DNA from 3 places in the Pseudomonas sp. Tav-5-1A genome. Region 1 is predicted to be linked to each of the others. Evidence: riboswitches for the same ligand, from Rfam matches in the RefSeq annotation. Region 1 holds a riboswitch; each other region holds the start of a gene.
The links. A riboswitch is a leader RNA that binds a small molecule or an ion and turns the genes downstream of it on or off. The one in region 1 is predicted to bind cobalamin.
Positions count from the first base shown of each region.

Region 2: another riboswitch for cobalamin. It lies ahead of cobO (cob(I)yrinic acid a,c-diamide adenosyltransferase); the one in region 1 lies ahead of cobW (cobalamin biosynthesis protein CobW).
Region 3: another riboswitch for cobalamin. It lies ahead of AC0J42_RS21935 (ABC transporter substrate-binding protein); the one in region 1 lies ahead of cobW (cobalamin biosynthesis protein CobW).

Region 1 covers NZ_CM146901.1:4,406,925-4,414,025, forward strand. The annotation lists gene cobN (cobaltochelatase subunit CobN) at 1-2,162, opposite strand, end outside; gene cobW (cobalamin biosynthesis protein CobW) at 2,166-3,233, opposite strand; cobalamin riboswitch at 3,328-3,519, opposite strand; gene AC0J42_RS20030 (cobalamin biosynthesis protein) at 3,615-4,010, shown strand; gene cobM (precorrin-4 C(11)-methyltransferase) at 4,069-4,821, shown strand; gene AC0J42_RS20040 (GlxA family transcriptional regulator) at 4,911-5,891, shown strand; gene nfuA (Fe-S biogenesis protein NfuA) at 5,940-6,524, opposite strand; gene AC0J42_RS20050 (acyltransferase family protein) at 6,594-7,101, opposite strand, start outside.
Region 2 covers NZ_CM146901.1:5,127,771-5,134,871, reverse strand. The annotation lists gene AC0J42_RS23505 (PQQ-dependent sugar dehydrogenase) at 1-812, opposite strand, end outside; cobalamin riboswitch at 1,060-1,287, shown strand; gene cobO (cob(I)yrinic acid a,c-diamide adenosyltransferase) at 1,420-2,031, shown strand; gene AC0J42_RS23495 (cobyrinate a,c-diamide synthase) at 2,028-3,341, shown strand; gene bluB (5,6-dimethylbenzimidazole synthase) at 3,341-3,991, shown strand; gene cbiB (adenosylcobinamide-phosphate synthase CbiB) at 3,988-4,896, shown strand; gene cobD (threonine-phosphate decarboxylase CobD) at 4,889-5,881, shown strand; gene AC0J42_RS23475 (cobyric acid synthase) at 5,890-7,101, shown strand, end outside.
Region 3 covers NZ_CM146901.1:4,786,593-4,793,693, forward strand. The annotation lists gene AC0J42_RS21905 (DUF3253 domain-containing protein) at 1-77, shown strand, start outside; gene tcuC (MFS transporter) at 209-1,510, shown strand; gene AC0J42_RS21915 (substrate-binding domain-containing protein) at 1,522-2,295, shown strand; gene AC0J42_RS21920 (LysR family transcriptional regulator) at 2,289-3,197, opposite strand; gene AC0J42_RS21925 (DUF4142 domain-containing protein) at 3,385-3,879, shown strand; gene AC0J42_RS21930 (class I SAM-dependent methyltransferase) at 3,963-4,889, shown strand; adenosylcobalamin (AdoCbl) riboswitch at 5,072-5,154, shown strand; gene AC0J42_RS21935 (ABC transporter substrate-binding protein) at 5,198-6,220, shown strand; gene AC0J42_RS21940 (FecCD family ABC transporter permease) at 6,220-7,101, shown strand, end outside.

The DNA of each region.
Region 1 (7,101 bases):
CCACGCGGGATGCGCAACAGCGACGCCAGGGTGTCGATGCGCAGGCGCCCGGTGGGCGACTCGCCGAAAATGTGCAGGCCGTCGCGGATCTGCGATTCCTTCAGGTCGCACAGGTAGGTGTCCAGGCGCGGCAGCCACAGCGCAGCGTCGGCGTCGCTGTCCCAGCCGGCATCCAGTTGCAGCTCGCGGTCGATCTGCGCGTCGCGCACCAGCGCCAGGATCTCGCGTTGCAGCTCGCGGGCGCGGCGCGGGTCCAGCAGCTGGGCGTCGTAGTATTCGTCGGCCAGGCGCTCCAGGTCGCGCAGCGGGCCATAGGTTTCGGCACGGGTCAGCGGTGGCATCAGGTGGTCGATGATCACCGCCTGGGTGCGGCGCTTGGCCTGGGCGCCCTCGCCCGGGTCATTGACGATGAACGGGTAGACGTTGGGCATCGGCCCCAGCAGCGCGTCCGGCCAGCAGTGCTCGGATAGGCCCACGCCCTTGCCCGGCAGCCACTCCAGGTTGCCGTGCTTGCCCACGTGCACCACGGCGTCGGCGCCATAGGCGTGGCGCAGCCAGAAATAGAACGCCAGGTAGCCGTGGGGCGGCACCAGGTCGGGGTCGTGGTACACGGCGCTGGGGTCCAGCTGGTAGCCACGAGCCGGCTGGATGCCGACGAAGGTCAGGCCAAGGCGAAGGCCGGCGACCATCATGCGGCCGCTGCGGCACATGGGGTCGGCGCTTGGCTCGCCCCAACGCTCGCGCACCGCCTGCTGGTTGGCCAGCGGCAGGCGCGCGAACGCCGCCAGGTAGTCGTCCATGGCCATGCTCTGGGCGCAGGGGCGCAGGTCGAGGCTGTCGAGGTCGTTGCTGACGCCACCCAGCAACTGCTGGATCAGCGCCGTGCCGCTGGCGGGCAGGCCCTGCACTGGGTAGCCCTCGACGTGCAGGGCACGCAGGATGTTCAGCGCCGCCGCCGGGGTGTCCAGGCCCACGCCGTTGCCGATGCGGCCGTCGCGGGTCGGGTAGTTGGCCAGAATCAGCGCGATGCGCTTCTGGTCGTTGGGCAGGCGCGCCAGCTCGGCCCAGCGCCGCGCCAGTTCGGCGACAAAATCCATGCGCTCGGGGTGCGCGCGGTAGCAGACCACGTCGGACTGGCTGCGCTCGCTGCGCCAGGCCAGGTCCTTGAAGCTGATGGGGCGGCTGATGATGCGCCCGTCCAGCTCCGGCAGGGCGATGTGCATGGCCAGGTCGCGCGGGCCCAGGCCCTGCTCGCTGGCTTCCCAGCCGGGCTGGTTGTCCTGGGCGCAGATGGCCTGGATCACCGGGATGTCGCGGCGGAACGGCCGCAGGTGCGGCGCTTCCGGGCTGGACTGGGCAAAGCCGGTGGTGTTGAGAATCACCGCCGCGCCGACTTCGTCCATCCAGGCCTGCACCTGGCTCAGGCAGCCGGCCTCCTTGAGGCTGGCCACGGCCATGGGCAGCGGGTTCAGGCCGGCCGCCAGCAGGCGCTGACAGAACACGTCGACGAAACCGGTGTTGGCCGCCTGCAGGTGCGAGCGGTAGAAAATCAGCGGCACCACGGCCTGGCCGGGTTGCCAGTCGGCCTGCCAATGGGCCAGGCCGGCATCGTGGTGGGCCGGGTGATAGATGGCGGTGCGCGGCAGCGCCTGGGGCTCTGCCCAGGCGTAGTCGCGACCGAGAAACTGGCTGGCCAGGCAGTTGAACAACGACAACGCGTTGCCCATGCCGCCCTGGCGCAGGAAGTGCCACAGGCGTTCGCCCGCCTCGCGGCCCACGGTGCCCAGGTCACTGAGCTCGGGGTCGGGGCGGTCGTCGCCGGGCACCAGAATCAGCTGCACGCCGCGTTCCGCCAGCGCCACCAGCTGCTCGACGCCGTAGCGCCAGTAGCCGATGCCGCCGTGCAGGGAAATCAGGATGACCTTGGCGTGGCGCAACACCTCGTCCACGTACAGGTCCACGGAGGCGTGGTTCTGTACCTGCATGGGGTTGGCCAGGCGCAGGCTGGGGAAATCGTCCGGCAGTTGCCGGGCGGCCTCGGCCAGCAGCGCCAGGTGCGAGTCACCGCTGCAGAGAATCACCAGCTCGGCCGGTGTCTGGCCCAGGTCGGCGATGCTGTCGTCCGGCACGAAACCGCCGGGCTGGGTTCTCAGCAGGTGCATGGCTTAACCGTTCAGGGCAGCGCGCAGCTGGCTTTCCAGCAGGGCCGCGTCCAGCTCCTGGCCGATCAGCACCAGGCGCGTGCTACGCGCTTCTTCGGCGCGCCAGGCGCGGTCGAAGTGCTTGTCGAAGCGGGTGCCCACGCCCTGGATCAGCAGGCGCATCGGCTTGCCCGGAATGGCCGCGAAGCCCTTGACCCGCAGGATGCCGTGCTTGACCACCAGGGTGGTCAGGGCGTCGAGCAGCTGGGCTTCCGGCGCTTCGGGCAGCTCGATGGAGATGGAGTCGAAGGCATCGTGGTCGTGGTCGTCGTGATCATCGTCGTCGTGGTGATGATCATGGTGGGTCAAGCGGCCGTCGATGTGTTCTTCCGACTCGGCGCCCAGGCCCAGCAGCACGTCCAGCGGCAGGCGGCCGCTGCTGGCTTCGATGACCTTGACCGCCGGCGGCAGTTCCTCGGCCACTTCGCGGCGCACGGCGGCCAGGGCCTCGGGCTCGATCAGGTCGGCCTTGTTGAGGATCACCAGGTCGGCGCTGGCCAGTTGGTCGGCGAACAGCTCGTGCAGCGGCGATTCGTGGTCCAGGTTGGGGTCCAGCTTGCGCTGGGCGTCGACCTGGTCCGGGAAGGCGGCGAAGGTGCCGGCGGCCACGGCCGGGCTGTCGACCACGGTGATCACCGCGTCGACGGTGCAGGCGCTGCGGATTTCCGGCCACTGGAAGGCTTGCACCAGCGGTTTTGGCAGGGCCAGGCCGCTGGTCTCGATGAGGATGTGGTCGAGGTCGCCACGGCGGGCCACCAGTTCGCGCATCACCGGGAAGAATTCTTCCTGCACGGTGCAGCACAGGCAGCCATTGGCCAGTTCGTAGACGCGGCCGGTGGCCTCTTCCTCGGTGCAGCCGATGGTGCACTGCTTGAGGATTTCGCCGTCGATGCCCAGCTCGCCGAACTCGTTGACGATGACCGCGATGCGGCGGCCCTGGGCGTTGTCCAGCATGTGGCGCAGCAAGGTAGTCTTGCCCGAGCCCAGGAAGCCGGTGACGATGGTGACGGGAAGCTTGGCCAGTGTTTTCATCGGATGCCCTTGGCAATATGGCGGGCAAACGGGACGAGAACCGCGGGTGCCGGGCACGCGGGGGCATTCGCCACCGGATCACCCCGCCCGGTTGTAGTGGAAGTCTGTCGAGGCAGGTCTCCTGGCTTGCGGCGTGGGCTCGAAAGCCGACCCTGGCGCCTTCCCGCGTGGAACGCAGTGGCATTGCCGGGGTGCGCACCGCTTACAGTTGCGGGGGCAGCTGCGGCTTGGACCGCATTCCCATCTTGGCTCCGCGTGGCGGAGAACCTCGAAGTTGCAAGGCTACGCAGTGTGGGGGGGAAGGTCAACATCGCCCCGTAGCCGCTACCTGCGGCAGCGGCTACGGGTATAGTGGTGGCTTGCAATGTGCGGACGCCTCCCATGCCTGACCTCTACGCCGGCTTCGGCTGCCAGCGCGGCTGCCCCGCCAGCGTGCTGGCCGACCTGCTCGACACCACCCTCGCCCACCACGGCCTGAGCCGCGGCGACGTGACGGGCGTGGCGAGCATTGACCTGAAGGCCGACGAGGCCGGGCTGCTGGAACTGGCGCAGGCGCTGGACGTGCCATTGACGCTTTTCAGCGCCGCGCAGCTCGCGCCTTTCGAGCCCCGGCTGACCCACCGCTCCGCCGTCGCCTTCAGCCACACCGGCTGCCACGGCGTGGCCGAAAGCGCCGCGCTGGCACTGGCCGGGGCCGGCAGCCAGCTGCGCGTCAGCCGGCAAAAAAACGCCAAAGCCACCCTGGCGTTGGCACAAGCGGGCCCGATTCCCGGATAATCACCGCCTCGCACTTGAATTTCGCTCAAGCAGCATTCGTTTTCTTCAGGATTTGCACATGACCGTCTACTTCATCGGCGCCGGCCCCGGCGACCCGGAACTGATCACCGTCAAGGGCCAGCGGCTGATCCGCCAGTGTCCGGTGATCATCTACGCCGGCTCCCTGGTGCCCGCCGCCGTGCTCGAAGGCCACCAGGCCGAACAGGTGGTCAACAGCGCCGAGCTGCACCTGGAGCAGATCATCGACCTGCTGGCCGCCGCCCATGCCCGCGGCCAGGACGTGGCGCGGGTGCATTCGGGCGACCCGAGCCTGTACGGCGCCATCGGCGAGCAGATCCGCTGCCTGCGCGCACGCGGCATTCCCTTCGAGATCATCCCTGGCGTCACCGCCACTGCCGCCTGCGCAGCCCTGCTGGGCGCCGAGCTGACGCTGCCGGGGGTGTCGCAGACAGTGATCCTGACCCGTTATGCCGACAAGTCGCCGATGCCTGAAGGCGAAGCCCTGCACGACCTGGCGCGGCACGGCGCGACCATGGCCATTCACCTGGGCGTGCAGCATTTGTCGAAAATCGTGCTGGAACTGCTGCCCCACTATGGTGCCGACTGCCCCATCGCCGTGATCCACAAGGCCAGCTGGCCGGACCAGGATTGGGTGACCGGTAGCCTGGCGGACATTGAAGCCAAGGTAGCGGCGAAGGGTTTCCGCCGCACGGCGCTGATCCTGGTCGGGCGGGTGCTGGACACGGACTGTTTCGGCGAGTCGGCGCTCTACCGCGCCGGCCACGCGCACCTTTACAGACAACCCCTGTAGCAGCGGCCGCAGGCCGCGTCCCCCCAGGTGCACCGCGTTGACCCGGACGCGGCCTGTGGCCGCTGCTACGGGAATCACCAGGAGTTTTTATGCGCCGGATTGCCTGTTTGATTTATCCCGAGGTGATGAGCCTGGACGTCACCGGGCCGATGCAGGTGTTCGCCTCGGCCAACGAGGAGCTGGCGCGCCTGGGCCGGGCGCCCGCCTACACCCTGCTGATGCTGGGGGAACAGGCCGGCCCGGTGGCGACCTCGGCAGGTTTCAGCCTGTATGCCGAGCAGCGCTACCACGACACCGACCCCGCCAGCCTCGACACCCTGCTGGTGCCCGGCGGGCGCGGCGAGGCGGCGCAATTCGCCAACCAGCCGCTGCTGGACTGGCTCAGCCGCGCCGCCGCGCAGGTGCAACGCCTGGGCTCGGTGTGCTCCGGCGCGCTGATCCTGGCCCACGCCGGCCTGCTGGATGGCCACCGCGCCACCACCCATTGGGCCGACGTGGAAGCGCTCAAGGCCTTCCCGGCCATCGATGTACAGGGCGAACGCCTGCACACTTACAGCCGCGCCAGCCGCCAGCGCTTTACCTCGGCGGGGGTCACGGCCGGCATCGACCTGGCGCTGGCCCTGGTGGAAGACGACCTCGGCCGGCCCATCGCCCTGGCCGTGGCCCGGCGCCTGGTGATGTTCCTCAAGCGCCCCGGCGACCAGGCGCAGTTCAGCCCGCACCTGGCGCCCCAGGCCTGCCGCGCGCCGCGCCTGGGCGCGCTGCTGGAGTGGATACCCGGGCAGCTGGGCGGCGACCTGTCGCTGGAAGCCCTGGCGGCACGGGCGTACATGGCCCCGCGCACCCTGTACCGGGTGTTCATGGCCGAACTGGGGGTCACCCCGGCGCGCTACGTCGAGCAGGTGCGGCTGGAATCAGCCCGCGCCCTGCTGCAAGGCGGCCAGGCCTCGGTGCAGAGCGTGGCGCGGCTGTGCGGCTTCGGCCACCCCGAGAGCATGCGCCGCAGCTTTCACAAGGCCCTGGGCGTCAGCCCGCAGGATTACGCCGAGCGCTTCGGCGTGCAGGCATAAAAAAACGGCGCTCACGGGGCGCCGTTTTTCGGGTGCGCAGCGTACGCCTTAGTAGTAGGCGTTTTCTTTCTGCGAGTGGTCGGTCACGTCGCGTACGCCCTTGAGTTCCGGGATGCGCTCGAGCAGGGTGCGCTCGATGCCTTCCTTCAGGGTCACATCGGCCTGGCCGCAGCCCTGGCAGCCGCCACCGAACTGCAGCACGGCGATGCCGTCCTCGACCACTTCGATCAGCGTCACCTGGCCGCCGTGGCTGGCCAGGCCGGGGTTGATCTCGGTCTGCAGGTAGTAGTTGATGCGCTCGTTGATCGGGCTGTCTTCATTGACCATCGGCACCTTGGCGTTCGGCGCCTTGATGGTCAGCTGGCCACCCATGCGGTCGGTGGCGTAGTCCACCACGGCATCTTCCAGGAACGGCACGCTGACCGCGTCCAGCCAGGCCGTGAAGTTCTTCAGGCCGATGGCGGTGTCTTCCGGCTTCTCTTCGCCCGGCTTGCAGTAGGCAATGCAAGTCTCGGCGTAGGTGGTGCCCGGCTGGGTGATGAAAATGCGAATGCCGATACCCGGGGTGTTCTGCTTTTCCAGCAGATCGGCCAGGTAATCGTGTGCCGCGTCGGTAATCGTTATGGCGCTCATGTAAGTTCCTCACAGACTTGCCGGCAGTTTACGCCAAACCGGGCGCGGCACAAAGTCCCAGTATTTTTGTCAGGTTATGGATGGGCGCTCCACCGGCGCCAGGCGCGCCTCCGCCCAGCCCTTCATGCGGCGGTACAGGCGGGTCTCGATCCACACGTAACTGGCCCACGAAGCCAGGGCGATGACCGGCACGCAAACGGCGAAAACCAGGTACGGGTTGATGTTCAGGCGCTCGCTGGCGAACCAGCCGGTGTACAGCACCATCACGTGAATCAGGTACACCGAGTAGCTGCAGTCGCCCAGGGTCTTGAGCACGCGATTGCCCTTGAACCACGGCTCCATGGCCACGCAGGCCAGCACGATCAAGGCACTGGGCACACCCCAGTTCAACAGCCGGTCGCTGGCCGGCAGGTTGTAGATGGCCACCAGCGAGGCGCCGATCACCAGCAGCGGCACCCACAGCGCCTGGGCGATCCAGCCACGACGGTAGGCCCAGCCGATGGCGATGCCGAGCAGGAATTCATAGATGATGTTGTTGGCGTAGAAGCGGCTCAGCACCCCATAGTGGCCGACCATT
Region 2 (7,101 bases), 720 kb from region 1:
CCGGTCTGCGGCTCGAAGCCCATGCCGTTGGGGTTGCGCAGGCCGGAGGCGTAGATGCGGTGCTCGCCGCTGGCGCGGTCCACCTCCCAGATCGCCGCGCGGCCTGCTTCCTTGTCCAGGCCGTTCTCGCCGACGTTGCTGTTGGAGCCCACGGTGACGTACAGCTTGTTGCCCGAGGGGCTGGCGATGACGTTCTTGGTCCAGTGGTGGTTGAGCGGCCCGCCCGGCAGGTCCGTCACCTTGGTGCCTTGGCCGCTGATGGCGGTGGCGCCGGTGTCGTAATGGAAGCGCAGCAGGGCATCGGTGTCGGCCACGTACAGGTCGCTGCCCACCAGGGTCATGCCGAACGGCGAGTTGAGGTTGGCGATGAACACCGTACGGGTGTCGGCCACGCCGTCGCCGTCGGTGTCGCGCAGCAGAGTGATGCGGTTGGCGCTGGGCACCCCCGCGCCGGCCTTGCCCATGACCTTCTTCATCACCCAGCCCTTGATGCCCTTGGCGTCCTCGGGCTTGGGCGGCGCGTTGGTCTCGGCCACCAGCACGTCGCCGTTGGGCAGCACGTACAGCCAGCGCGGGTGGTCCAGGCCCTCGGCGAAGGCAGCCACCTGGGTGCCCTTGGCCGGCTGGGGTTTCTCGCCGTCGGGCCAGCCGATGGCGTCGGCGATGTTCACCGTGGGGATCAGCGTCTTGTTCGGCGCCGGCAGCTGCGGGTGCGGGCCGGTGCCGTCGGCCACCTTCAGGGTCGAGGACTCGCCGCAGGCCAGCAGCGTGCTGGAGGCGAGGATGATCAGGGCCAGGCGGGTCTTGTGCATTGTAATTGCTCGCTGAGGCGGAGGTATGTGCTGTAGAGGGGTGGGGTAGGGCAGTGGTTCCAATAAAACCCTGTGACGCGGCCTTTGGCCGCTGCTACGGGGAGTTCCCTAGCAGCGGCCGAAGGCCGCGTCCACAGGCGCTGCGGTGCAATAGCCAGGCCGCGTCAGGGCCGGACGCCGCCTGGCGGCAGCTGCTACAGGGGAGGTATGGCGAGCTTTAATTGACCTCCCACCCCCAACCCTCTAACCTTCCCGGCGTGTTTCAGGTGCCCTGCAGCCCCACGGCTGGCAGGGTGAAACAGGGAAGCCGGTGAGCCGCCGCAGGCGTGCGAGCCCGGCGCTGCCCCCGCAACGGTAAATGAGTCAAGGTCGCGCATGGCGCCACTGGGCCGAATTGGCTCGGGAAGGCGCGTGGCCCCGGGTGTGCATGCCCCCGCTCATGAGTCCGGAGACCGGCCTGGAACCCTTCTTGGCAAGCCGCTGGCTTGCCGGTCCCCTTTTGTTCTGTCGCGCGGGTGAGAGCGGCATTGACGAGTCTGCGCTGCGCCCGTCCGGGCGGCGGCTTTTCGTCGATGTCGCCTGTGTGCAGGTGTAGCGGAGAGCTGCGATGAGTGAATCCCAGGAACGTGAACAACGCCATCTGGCGCGCATGTTGCGCAAGAAGGCGATCATTGACGAGCGCATTGCCAATGCGCCCAACGAATGCGGGCTGCTGCTGGTCCTGAGCGGCAACGGCAAGGGCAAGAGCAGCTCGGCCTTCGGCATGCTCGCGCGCGCCATGGGCCACGGCATGCAGTGCGGCGTGGTGCAGTTCATCAAGGGCCGCAACGCCACCGGCGAAGAGTTGTTCTTCCGCCGCTTCCCCGAGCAGGTGCGCTACCACGTGATGGGCGAGGGCTTTACCTGGGAAACCCAGGACCGCCAGCGCGACATCGCCGCCGCCCAGGCCGCCTGGGAAGTGTCCCGTGGCCTGTTGCAGGATGAGAGCATCGGCCTGGTGATTCTCGATGAACTGAACATCGCCCTCAAGCATGGCTACCTGGACCTCGACCAGGTGCTGGCCGACCTGCAGGCGCGTCCCGCCATGCAGCACGTGGTGGTCACTGGCCGTGGCGCCAAGGACGAGATGGTCGAACTGGCCGACACCGTCACCGAGATGGGCATGCTCAAGCACGCCTTCCAGGCCGGCATTCGTGCCCAGAAGGGCATCGAGCTATGACCCAGCCGCGTCATTGCCCGGCGGTGCTGATCGCAGCACCCGCTTCTGGCCAGGGCAAGACCACCGTCACCGCTGCCCTGGCGCGCCTGCACCGCAACCAGGGGCGCAAGGTGCGGGTGTTCAAGTGCGGGCCGGATTTCCTCGACCCCATGATCCTGGAACGGGCCAGTGGCGCGCCGGTGTACCAGCTCGACCTGTGGATGGTGGGCGCCGAGGAAAGCCGGCGCCTGCTGTGGGAAGCGGCGGCCGAGGCCGACCTGATCCTGATCGAGGGCGTGATGGGCCTGTTCGACGGCACCCCCAGCAGCGCCGACCTGGCGCGGCACTTCGGCGTGCCGGTGCTGGGCGTGATCGACGGCACCGCCATGGCCCAGACCTTCGGCGCCCTGGCCCTGGGCCTGGCGCGCTACCAGCCGGACCTGCCGTTCGCCGGCGTGCTGGCCAACCGCGTCGGCACCCTGCGCCACGCGCAACTGCTTGAAGGCAGCCTCACTGAAGGCCTGCGCTGGTACGGCGCGTTGTCTCGCGAGACCGGCATCGAACTGCCCAGCCGCCATTTGGGCCTGGTGCAGGCCAGCGAGCTGAACGACCTGGACCTGCGCCTGGACGCGGCCGCCAATGCCCTGGCGGCAAGCTGCGAAGTCGCGCTGCCACCGCCGGTGACCTTTGCTGCGCCCACCCCGGTGCCGTGCGAACCGCTGCTGGCCGGCGTGCGCATTGCCGTCGCCCGTGACGAGGCCTTCGCCTTCACCTACGGCGCCAGCCTCGACCTGCTGCGCGCCATGGGCGCCGAGCTGAGCTTCTTCTCGCCGGTGCATGACCAACAGTTGCCGCCCTGCGACAGCCTGTACCTGCCCGGTGGCTACCCGGAGCTGCACCACCACACCCTGGCCGCCAACGCGCCGATGCTGGCGGCGATTCGCGGCCACCACGCCCAGGGCAAGCCGCTGCTGGCCGAATGTGGCGGCATGCTGTTCCTGCTGGACGCCCTGACCGACGTTGACGGCCAGCGCGCCGAGCTGCTGGGCCTGCTAGCTGGCGAAGCGGTGATGCAAAAGCGCCTGGCGGCCCTGGCCCTGCAAGCCGTGGAGCTGCCCGAAGGCACCCTGCGCGGCCACACCTACCACCATTCGCTGACCAGCACCGCGCTTGAGCCCATTGCCCGTGGCCTCAGCCCCAACGGTGGCCGCGGCGCCGAGGCGGTGTACCGTGATGGCCGGCTGACGGCATCGTACGTGCACTTCTATTTCCCTTCCAACCCGGCGGCCGTTGCCGCCCTGTTCTGCCCCAAAGGGGCCTCGCACATTTGATGACTGACAACGCCTACACCCCCGCCGAGCGCGCGGCCATCTACCGAGCCATCGGTGAGCGCCGCGACATGCGCCACTTCGCCGGCGGCGACGTCGCCCCGGAACTGCTGGCGCGCCTGCTGCACGCCGCGCACCAGGCGCCCAGCGTCGGCCTGATGCAGCCCTGGCGCTTCATCCGCATCAGCGACCGCGCCCTGCGCGAGCGTATCCAGGCGGTGGTGGAGGACGAGCGGGTGCGCACCGCCGAGGCCCTGGGCGAGCGCTCGGACGAGTTCATGAAGCTCAAAGTGGAAGGCATCAACGACTGCGCCGAGGTGCTGGTGGCGGCGCTGATGGACGACCGCGAGCGCTACATCTTCGGCCGCCGTACCTTGCCGGAGATGGACCTGGCGTCGCTGTCCTGCGCTATCCAGAACCTGTGGCTGGCGGCGCGTGCCGAAGGCCTGGGCATGGGCTGGGTCTCGCTGTTCGACCCCCAGGCCCTGGCCGACCTGCTGGGGCTGCCCGCCGGCGCCAAGCCCATGGCCGTGCTGTGCCTGGGCCCGGTGACCGAATTCTACCCATCGCCCATGCTGGTGATGGAAGGCTGGGCCGAGGCCAAGCCGTTGAGCGAGATGCTGTATGAGAACCACTGGGGGGTTAAGCCATGAGCATCGCCCTGGTCACCGTTGCCGGCGTGGCGCTGGATGCCCTGCTTGGCGAGCCGAAGAGCCGTCACCCGCTGGTAGCCTTCGGGCGCCTGGCCGACCGCCTGGAGCGCCGCTTCAACGGCGGCGGCCGTGGCTGGCGCAGCCACGGCGTGACGGCCTGGTTCCTGGCCGTCATCCCCTTGACCCTGCTGGCCACGCTGCTGTCCTGGCTGCCATACGTGGGCACCCTGGTGGAAATCCTGGCGCTGTACTGCGCCCTGGGCCTGCGCAGCCTCGGTGAGCACGTGGCGCCCGTGGCCCAGGCCCTGCGCAGCGATGACCTGGACACCGCCCGCACTCGCGTGGGCTACCTGGTCAGCCGCCAGACCAGCGAGCTGGACGCCAACGCCGTGGCGCGCGCCGCCACCGAGTCGGTGCTGGAGAACGGCAGCGACGCGGTGTTCGCCGCGCTGTTCTGGTTTGCCGTGGCCGGCGCGCCGGGCGTGGTGCTGTACCGCCTGAGCAATACCCTGGACGCCATGTGGGGCTACCGCAACGAGCGCTTCGAACGTTTCGGCTGGGCGGCAGCGCGCATCGACGACGTCCTCAACTATATTCCTGCACGGCTGGTGGCCCTGACCTACGCGGTGCTGGGCAAGACCCGCCTGGCCCTGCGCTGCTGGCGCCAGCAGGCGCCGAAGTGGGACAGCCCCAACGCCGGCCCGGTCATGGCAGCCGGTGCTGGCGCCCTGGGCGTCGAGCTGGGTGGCCCGGCGGTCTATCATGGCGAGCTGCATGAGCGCGCGACCCTGGGCGAAGGCCCGGCGGCCGACGCCGACGCCATCGACCGCGGCTGGCAACTGGTGCAGCGCGGTGTGTGGCTGTGGCTGCTGATCCTGTGTGTGGGAGGGCAATTCTATGCTTGAGCACGGTGGACGACTGCGCAAGGCGGCGCAGCAATACGGCATCGCCGAGGCCGACTGGCTCGACCTGTCCAGCGGCCTGGCGCCCTGGCCCTGGCCGATCCCCGCGATTCCCGAACGCGCCTGGGCGCGCCTGCCGGAAACCGACGACGGCCTGGAAGCGGCGGCCTGCGCCTACTACGGCGTCAATCAGGTGCTGCCGGTGCCCGGCTCCCAGTGCGCCATCCAGTTGCTGCCGCGCCTGCGCCGGGGCGGCAAGATCGGCGTGCTGTCGCCGTGCTACGCCGAGCACGCCGAGGCCTGGCGCCGCGCCGGGCACCTGGTGCGCGAGGTCAGCGAGAGCGAGGTGGACTTCTTCCTCGACAGCCTCGACGTGCTGGTGGTGGTCAACCCCAACAACCCCACCGGCCGCGTGCTGCCTGCCGGCCGCCTGCTGGACTGGCACGCGCGGCTGGCCCAGCGCGGCGGCTGGCTGGTGGTGGACGAAGCCTTCATGGACAACACCCCGGCGGTCAGCCTGGCGCCCCACGTGGAACGCCCGGGCCTGATCGTGCTGCGCTCGTTCGGCAAGTTCTTCGGCCTGGCCGGGGTGCGCCTGGGCTTTGTGCTGGGGCAGAAAAAGTTTCTCCAGCTGCTGGCCGAGCAGGTCGGCCCCTGGGCCGTCAGCGGCCCCACGCGCATCCTCGGCCAGGCGTGCCTGGGCGACACTGCAGGGCACCAGCGCATGATCGAGCGCAGCGAACTGGCCAGCCTGCGCCTGGCCGGCCTGCTGGCGCAGTTCGGGCTGGCGCCCCATGGCGGCTGCGCGCTGTTCCAGTGGCTGGTCACCGACAAGGCCGCGGCGCTGCACGCGTTCCTGGCCCAGCGCGGCATTCTCGTGCGCCTGTTCGTCGCCACCAGCAGCGTGCGCTTCGGCCTGCCACCCGAGGAGCCGGACTGGCTGCGCCTGGAGCAGGCGCTGCACGCCTTCAACGAGGAACACCCGTGAGTACATTGATGGTGCAGGGCACCACCTCCGATGCCGGCAAGAGCACCCTGGTGACCGCGCTGTGCCGCTGGCTGACCCGCCAGGGCGTGGCGGTGGTGCCGTTCAAGCCGCAGAACATGGCGCTCAACAGCGCAGTGACCGCCGACGGCGGCGAGATCGGCCGCGCCCAGGCGGTGCAGGCCCAGGCCGCGTACCTGGCGCCGCACACCGACATGAATCCGGTGCTGCTCAAGCCCAACAGCGACACCGGCGCCCAGGTGATCATTCATGGCCGCGCGGTCACCACCATGAACGCCGTGGCCTACCACGACTACAAGGCCATCGCCATGCAGGCGGTGCTGGCCTCGCACCAGCGCCTGAGCCAGCAGTACCCGGTGGTGATGGTGGAAGGCGCCGGCTCGCCGGCCGAGATCAACCTGCGCGCCGGCGACATCGCCAACATGGGCTTTGCCGAGGCCGTGGACTGCCCGGTGCTGCTGATCGCCGACATCAACCGTGGCGGCGTGTTCGCGCACCTGGTGGGCACCCTGGAACTGCTGTCGCCCAGCGAGCAGGCGCGGGTGCAGGGCTTCATCATCAACCGTTTCCGGGGCGACATTGCCTTGCTGCAACCGGGCCTGGACTGGCTGGAGGCGCGCACCGGCAAGCCGGTAATCGGCGTGCTGCCCTATGTGCTGGACTTGCACCTGGAAGCCGAGGACGGCCTGGACCGGCGCCAGGCCGACAAGGCCGCCCAGGTGCTGAAGGTGATCGTGCCGGTGCTGCCGCGCATCAGCAACCACACCGACTTCGACCCGCTGCGCCTGCACCCCCAGGTGGACCTGCAGTTCATCGGCCCCGGCGACAGCATTCCGCCGGCCGACCTGATCATCCTGCCCGGCTCCAAGAGCGTGCGCAGCGACCTTGCCTACCTGCGCGCCCAGGGCTGGGAGGGCGCCATCGCCCGCCACCTGCGCTACGGCGGCAAGCTGCTGGGCATCTGCGGCGGCCTGCAGATGCTCGGCCAGCAGGTGCACGACCCGCTGGGCCTGGAAGGCGCGCCCGGGTCCAGCCCGGGCCTGGGCCTGCTGGCCTACGAGACCACCCTGGAACGCGAGAAGCAGCTGCGCAACGTCCAGGGCCGCCTGAGCCTGGAAGACGCGGCCGTGGTGGGTTATGAAATTCATGCCGGGGTCACCCGTGGCCCGGCGCTGGCAAAGCCCCTGGTGCAGCTGGACGAC
Region 3 (7,101 bases), 380 kb from region 1:
AAGGCGAAGCCACCCTGGTCCCGGACCGCATCGGCAGCGGCCCTATACGGCTGCGCCGCGGGCGACTGATGCGCTGAGTGATAACATCCGCGCATCAATACATCAGAAATATGCAGTTATCATTTCAAAATATTTCCGCGACCATCGTCCCCCTACAAAAAACCCATGTGCCCCGTTGCACGTGTCATAAAAATGATGGGAGATGCACATGCAGTCCTCACCCCAGGGCGCGTCCGCGTCCGCTCGCGCCAAAGCCGGCGCGGTATTCCGTGTCACCTCGGGCAACTTCCTCGAACAGTTCGATTTCTTCCTGTTCGGGTTCTACGCCACCCACATCGCCGCCGCCTTCTTCCCCGCCAGCAGTGAATTCGCTTCGCTGATGATGACCTTCGCCGTGTTCGGCGCAGGCTTCCTGATGCGGCCCCTGGGCGCGGTGATCCTTGGCGCCTATATCGACGACGTCGGCCGCCGCAAGGGCCTGATTGTGACCCTGTCGATCATGGCCAGCGGCACGATATTGATCGTGCTGGTGCCCGGCTACGAGACCATCGGCCTGCTGGCCCCCGCCCTGGTGTTGCTGGGCCGCCTGCTGCAGGGCTTCTCGGCCGGCGCCGAGCTTGGCGGCGTGTCGGTGTACCTGGCGGAAATGGCCACCCCCGGCAAGAAAGGCTTCTACACCAGCTGGCAGTCGGCCAGCCAGCAGGTCGCCATCGTCGTGGCTGCCGCGCTGGGCTACGGCCTGAACCAGTGGATGAGCGGTGACGACATCGCCGCCTGGGGCTGGCGCATTCCGTTCGCCGTGGGCTGCATGATCGTGCCGTTCATCTTCCTGCTGCGTCGCAAGCTGGAAGAGACCGAAGAGTTCAGCGCCCGCCGTCACCGCCCGGCCATGCGCGAGGTGTACAACACCCTGGTGGCCAACTGGACCATCGTGGTGGCCGGCATGCTGATGGTGGCCATGACCACCACCGCCTTCTACCTGATCACCGTGTACGCGCCCACCTTCGGCAAGAGCGTGCTCAACCTGAGCACCGCCGACGCGCTGATGGTGACCCTGCTGGTGGGTGTGTCGAACTTCATCTGGCTGCCTATCGGCGGCGCGCTGTCTGACCGTATCGGCCGCAAGCCGATGCTGATCGCCATGACCGTGCTGGCCATCGCCACCTCGTACCCGGCGCTGTCGTTCCTGGCCCAGGCACCGAGCTTCGCGCACATGCTGGAAACCCTGCTGTGGCTGTCGTTCATGTACGGCATGTACAACGGCGCGATGATCCCGGCGCTGACCGAAATCATGCCGGTGGAAGTGCGCGTGGCCGGTTTCTCCCTGGCCTACAGCCTGGCCACCGCGGTGTTCGGCGGCTTTACCCCGGCCATCTCCACCGCGCTGATCCACAGCAGCGGCGACAAGGCCGCGCCTGGCTACTGGATGAGCTTCGCCGCCCTGTGCGCCCTGTGCGCCACCCTGTACCTGTACCGCCGCGGCAGCGCCCAGCTGCGCGCCGCCGTGTGAGGGGCGTGGCCATGAAGAAATTGCTCAACAGCCTGGCCGCCCTGACCCTGGGGCTGGCCGCCGCGGGCCTGGCCCAGGCCCAGGACCTGACCGTGATGACCTCCGGCGGCTTCACTGCCGCCTACAAGATCCTCGGCCCGCAGTTTGCCGCAGCCCATGGCGACCAGCTGAACACCGTGCTGGGCCCGTCCATGGGCAAGGCCGCCGAGGCGATCCCCAACCGCCTGGCACGCGGTGAGCAGGCCGACGTGGTGATCATGGTTGGCTACGCCCTGGACGACCTGATCAAGCAAGGCAAGGTGCTGCCCGCCTCGCGGGTGGAACTGGCCGACTCACGCATTGGCCTGGTGGTGAAAGCCGGCGAGCCGAAGCCGGACATCAGCAGCGTCGCTGCCTTCAAGCAGGCGTTGCTGCAGGCCAGGTCCGTGGGTTATTCCGACAGCGCCAGCGGCGTCTACGTACAGGACCAGCTGTTCAAGCGCCTGGGCATCGAAGCCCAGCTCAAGCCCAAGGCGAAGATGATCGAGCGCATTCCGGTGGCCGGTGAAGTGGCCAAGGGCGAGCCGCAGCTGGGCCTGCAACAGGTCAGCGAGCTGTTGCCCATCGCCGGCGTGACCTACGTGGGCAAGATCCCCGAGCCGCTGCAGTCGGTGACACGCTTCGCCGCCGGCATCCCGGTAGGCTCCGCGCACCCGGCCGAGGCCAAGGCCCTGCTCGACTACATGGCTTCGGCCCAGGCGCAGTCGGTGGTCACCGGCACCGGCCTGGACTCAGTGCCTCACTGATCTTCCAGGGGTTTCTTGAACTCCCTGATCAACTGCTCCAGTTCCAGCGCCGCCGGGGTCAACAGCCGGCCCCGGCGGCGGATCAACCCCACGCTGCGCAGCACCTCGGGCTCCACCAGCGGGATGCTGGTCATCCACTGGTGCTCGCCCAACGGCAAGGCCATGGACGGCACCGCCGCAATCCCCAAGCCCGCCTCAACCAGCCCGAGCATGGTCGTCACATGGCGGGTCTCGCAGATGCTCGGCCGCGCCGGGCGGATGTGCAGCAACGCCTGGTCCAGCACGAAGCGGTTGCCGGAGGTCTTGTCCACCGAGATGTAGTCGTGCTGGAAATACTCTTCCCAGCTCAGCTGCTTGCGCCCGGCCAGGGGGTGGTCGCGGCGGCAGGCGGCCACGTAGTGCTCCTGCACCAGCAGTTCGAATTCCAGCTCCGGCGGCAGGTTGCCGGTAAAGCTCAGGCCCAGGTCGGCCTCGCCGCTGAGCACGGCCTGCTGCACGTCGTTGGCGCTGGCATCGAGCACCTTCACGCGAATGCGCGGGTAGAGCTTGTGGTAGCGGGCCACCACCTTGGGCATGAAGTAATAGGCGGCCGACGGCACGCAGGCCACGGTGACGTTGCCCAGGCGCGTGGAGGCCACTTCGCTGATGCCCAGCAGGGCGATGTCCAGGTCATTGAGCAGGCGTTCGGCGCTGGGGGCGAAGGCACGGCCGACCATGGTCAGGTTGACGCGGCGGGTGGTGCGGTCGAACAGCCGCACGTTGAGCGCGCTTTCCAGCTTTTCGATGCGCCGGCTCAACGCCGGCTGGGAGATGCTGATGGCCTCGGCGGCCTTGCGAAAACTGCCCTTCTCCACCACTGCGCGAAAGGCCTGCAGGTCGTTCAGGTCGAAATTGATGCTCATCCCGGTCACTCATGCCGAATTTTATTTATCCGATCAGCTTAATGCATGAATGGCCATGATTGATGCTGGACCATAGTCGAAAGACCGTTCGTCGCCGCCCAAGCACCAACGCGGTGGCCGGGCAATCCATTGTAGGGAGCGAGGCGTCACCCTCTCGCTTCCCGAACAATAACGACGGAGATTTCCCATGGACGCATTCAAAGCAGGCACGCTTGTGCTGGCCCTGACCGGCGCGCTGGCAAGCCAAGCATTCGCCGCTGCCACCAGCGCCTTTGTCGCCGATGCCACGGCAGGCGGCATCACCGAAGTCGAGGCCGGCAAGTTGGCGCTGCAGAAGAGCAGCTCGGCGGACGTGAAGAGCTTCGCCCAGATGATGATCAAGGACCACGGCGCGGCCAACCAGAAGCTGGCGGCGCTGGCGCACAAGCTGGACCTGGTGGTGCCCGACGACGCCACGTTGATGGACCAGGCGAAGAAGAAAATCCTCGAAATGCGCGACGAGTCCTTCGACAAGGCCTACGCCGCCAATCAGGTGAAGGCCCACGAAGACACCATCGAGCTGTTCCAGAAAGAGGTCGAATCCTCCGACAAGGCCGAGCTCAAGGACTTCGCCAAACAGACCCTGCCCAAGCTGCAGGAGCACCTGAAAATGGCCAAGGAACTGCAAGCCAAGCATCAGTGATCCTGGCGCGCACGGCCGTGGATTTCCCACGGCCCTGCGCCAGCGTTTACCATGGGCGCTTTATGCCCTGCCAAAAGTCTTTCATGAACGCCGACGCCCTCGCTTTATTGCAGCAACACCTCAGCACCGCCCTGCAACACCCGCCTGCCGAAACCCGCCGCCTGTTCCACGGCCGCGGCCGCTGCTGGCCGGGCCTGGAGCAAATCACCGTGGACTGGCTGCAAGGGGTGCTGCTGGTGTCGCTGTTCCGCGAACCGGCCGCCGACGAGCTGGCCGCGCTGAAGCCGCTGCTGCTGGCACTGGCCCAGGCCACCCCACAGGTGCACAGCCTGATCCTGCAGCACCGCTACCTGCCCGACAGCGCCGCCGAATGGCTGCTGGGCGAGCCGGTGGAGCAATGGTTCATCGACGAGGACGGCCTGCGCTACCAGCTGGACTTGGGCCGCAAGCAGAACATCGGGCTGTTCCTGGACATGCGCTACGGCCGCCAATGGGTGCGCGAGCAGGCCGCGGGCAAGCGCGTGCTGAACCTGTTCGCCTACACCTGCGGCTTCTCGCTGACGGCCATCGCCGGCGGCGCCGAGCACGTGGTGAACCTGGACATGGCCCGCGCCGCCCTGAGCCGCGGCCGTGACAACCACCGCCTGAACGGCCACGACCTGGACCGCGTGAGTTTCCTGGGCCACGAGCTGTTCAAGTCGTGGGGCAAGGTCAAGCGTGGCGGCCCCTATGACCTGGTGATCATCGACCCGCCGTCGTTCCAGCGCGGCAGCTTCGTGCTCACCCAGGACTACCGCAAGGTGCTGCGCAAGCTGCCCGAGCTGCTGACCGAACAGGGCGTGGTGCTGGCCTGCGTCAATGACCCGGCCATCGGCTCCGACTTCCTGATCCAGAGCATGGCCGAGGAAGCGCCGCAGCTGACCTTCCAGCACCGCCTGGAAAACCCGCCGGAATTCCCCGACGCCGAGGCCGAAGGCGGCCTCAAGGCGCTGGTATTTACCAGCGCATGAACCCCGCATGACTGCGTAGCCGCTGCCGCAGGCTGCGCTGGCCCTTGCCCACGCTGAAAATATCCAGCGTACGCCAGGGCCAGCGCAGCCTGGCGGCAGCGGCTACAGCGTTTGCCCCTGGGAAGGTGAACGGCAGGTTGCTCTCTTGGGCAATGCCACTTACCCTCTGCGGGCTTTTTCATGCGTGCAGCAGGAAGCCGGTGCAACTCCGGCGCGGTCGCGCCACTGTGTTCGGGCCTCCCGAAAGCCAGACCTTGCTGCACGCCATTTCTTTCGCCCAACGGACGCGCCATCCCGGGAGCCGCTGCATGCTGTTACGCCGCCTTGCCTTTGCCTGCCTGTGTTTATCCGCCGCCTCAGCCGTAGCCGCCGCGCCGGCCAGCCACTACCCACTGACCGTGCAGAACTGCGGCCACAGCGTGCGCATCGACGCCCCACCACAACGGGCGGTCAGCCTGGGCCAGGCCAGCACTGAATTGCTGCTGTCCCTGGGCCTGGGCCCGCGCATGGTCGGCACCGGCGTGTGGTTCGGGCCGCTGCCGCCGTCGCTGGCGGCCGCCGGCGCCAAGGTGCCGCGCCTGGCCGACAACGCCCCCAGCTTCGAGGCCGTGGCCAAGACCGCGCCGGACATCGTCGTGGCGCAGTACACCTACCACATCGGCCCCCAGGGCGAGGTGGCGACGCCCGAGCAGTTGCTGAAGCTGGGTATCCCCTCCTACGTGTCGCCCAGCGACTGCGACGGCAAGGGCGTGACCGCCACCTCCAACGCCGATGGCAGCCGCAGCCAGCTGTATTCCCTGGCCCTGGTGGACAAGGAAATCAGCGAACTGGCGACCATCTTCGACGTGCCCGCTGCCGGCCAGGCCCTCAGCGCACGCCTGCATGAGCGCGTGGCGGCCGCCGTGAAACTGGCCAGCGCCACCGCGCACCCACCGCTGTCGGTGCTGTACTGGTTCTCCAGCACGCGCCTGGAAGGCGACCCGTGGGTGGCCGGCAAGCACGGTGCGCCGGGCTATATCTCCCAGGTGCTGGGCCTGCGCAACGTCATCGACAGCGATGAGGAATGGCCCGGCGTGAGCTGGGAGAGCATTGCCGCCCGCGATCCCGACGTGATCGTGCTGGCGCGCATGCAGCGCCGCCTCTACCCCGCCGACGACGTCGAGAAGAAGCTGGCCTTCCTGCGCAACGACCCGGTGACCCGCGAACTCAAGGCGGTGCGCAACGGCCGCCTGATCGTGGTCGACGCCAACACCCTGAACCCGTCCATGGGCGTGGTCGACGCCATCGAACAGATCGCCAAGGGCCTGGCCGACACGGGCAAGGCGCCTTGATGCCAGTGGAGCGCAGCCGCCTGGGCCGCTGGGCCCTGGCCCTGCTGGCGCTGTTCAGCCTGGGCCTGTCGATTGCCCTGGCGGTGTCCCTGGGCGAGCTGGACATTCCCATAGTCGTGACCCTCAAGGCGCTGCTCAACGGCCTGGGGCTGGGTGCCTATGACGTGCCGCGGATCCAGCAGGGCATCATCTGGGAATACCGCCTGAGCCGCGCGCTGGTGGCCGCCTGCTGCGGCGCTGGCCTGTCGCTGTGCGGCGCGGTGTTGCAGGCGCTGCTGCGCAACGCCCTGGCCGATCCGTACGTGCTGGGCATCAGCGCCGGCGCCTCCACCGGCGCGGTGCTGGTGATGCTGCTGGGCCTGGGCGGCGGCTTGATTGGCATATCCCTGGGGGCCTTCCTCGGCGCCGCGCTGGCGTTCGGCCTGGTGGTGCTGCTGGCCACCGGCATCCGCGGCGGCCCGGCCCAGGTGATACTGGCCGGCGTGGCCGGCGCGCAGCTGTTCAACGCCCTGACCGCCTGGATCGTCTCCACCTCGGCCAACGCCGAACAGGCGCGCAGCGTGATGTTCTGGCTGCTGGGCAGCCTGGGCGGCGTGCGCTGGGCGGACGTCGGCTTGGCCGCTGCGGTGGTGGGCGCCGGCCTGGTGGTGTGCTTGTACTGCGCGCGCACCCTGGATGCCTTCGTGTTTGGCGACGACGCCGCCGCCAGCCTCGGCGTGCCGGTGGCGGGCCTGCGCTGGTTGCTGTTCGGAGTGACGGCGCTGATCACCGCCACCCTGGTGAGCATCGTCGGCGCCGTGGGTTTCGTCGGCCTGGTGGTGCCGCACATCGCCCGCCTGCTGGTAGGCCCGCGGCACGTGCGGCTGCTGCTGGCCTGCGTG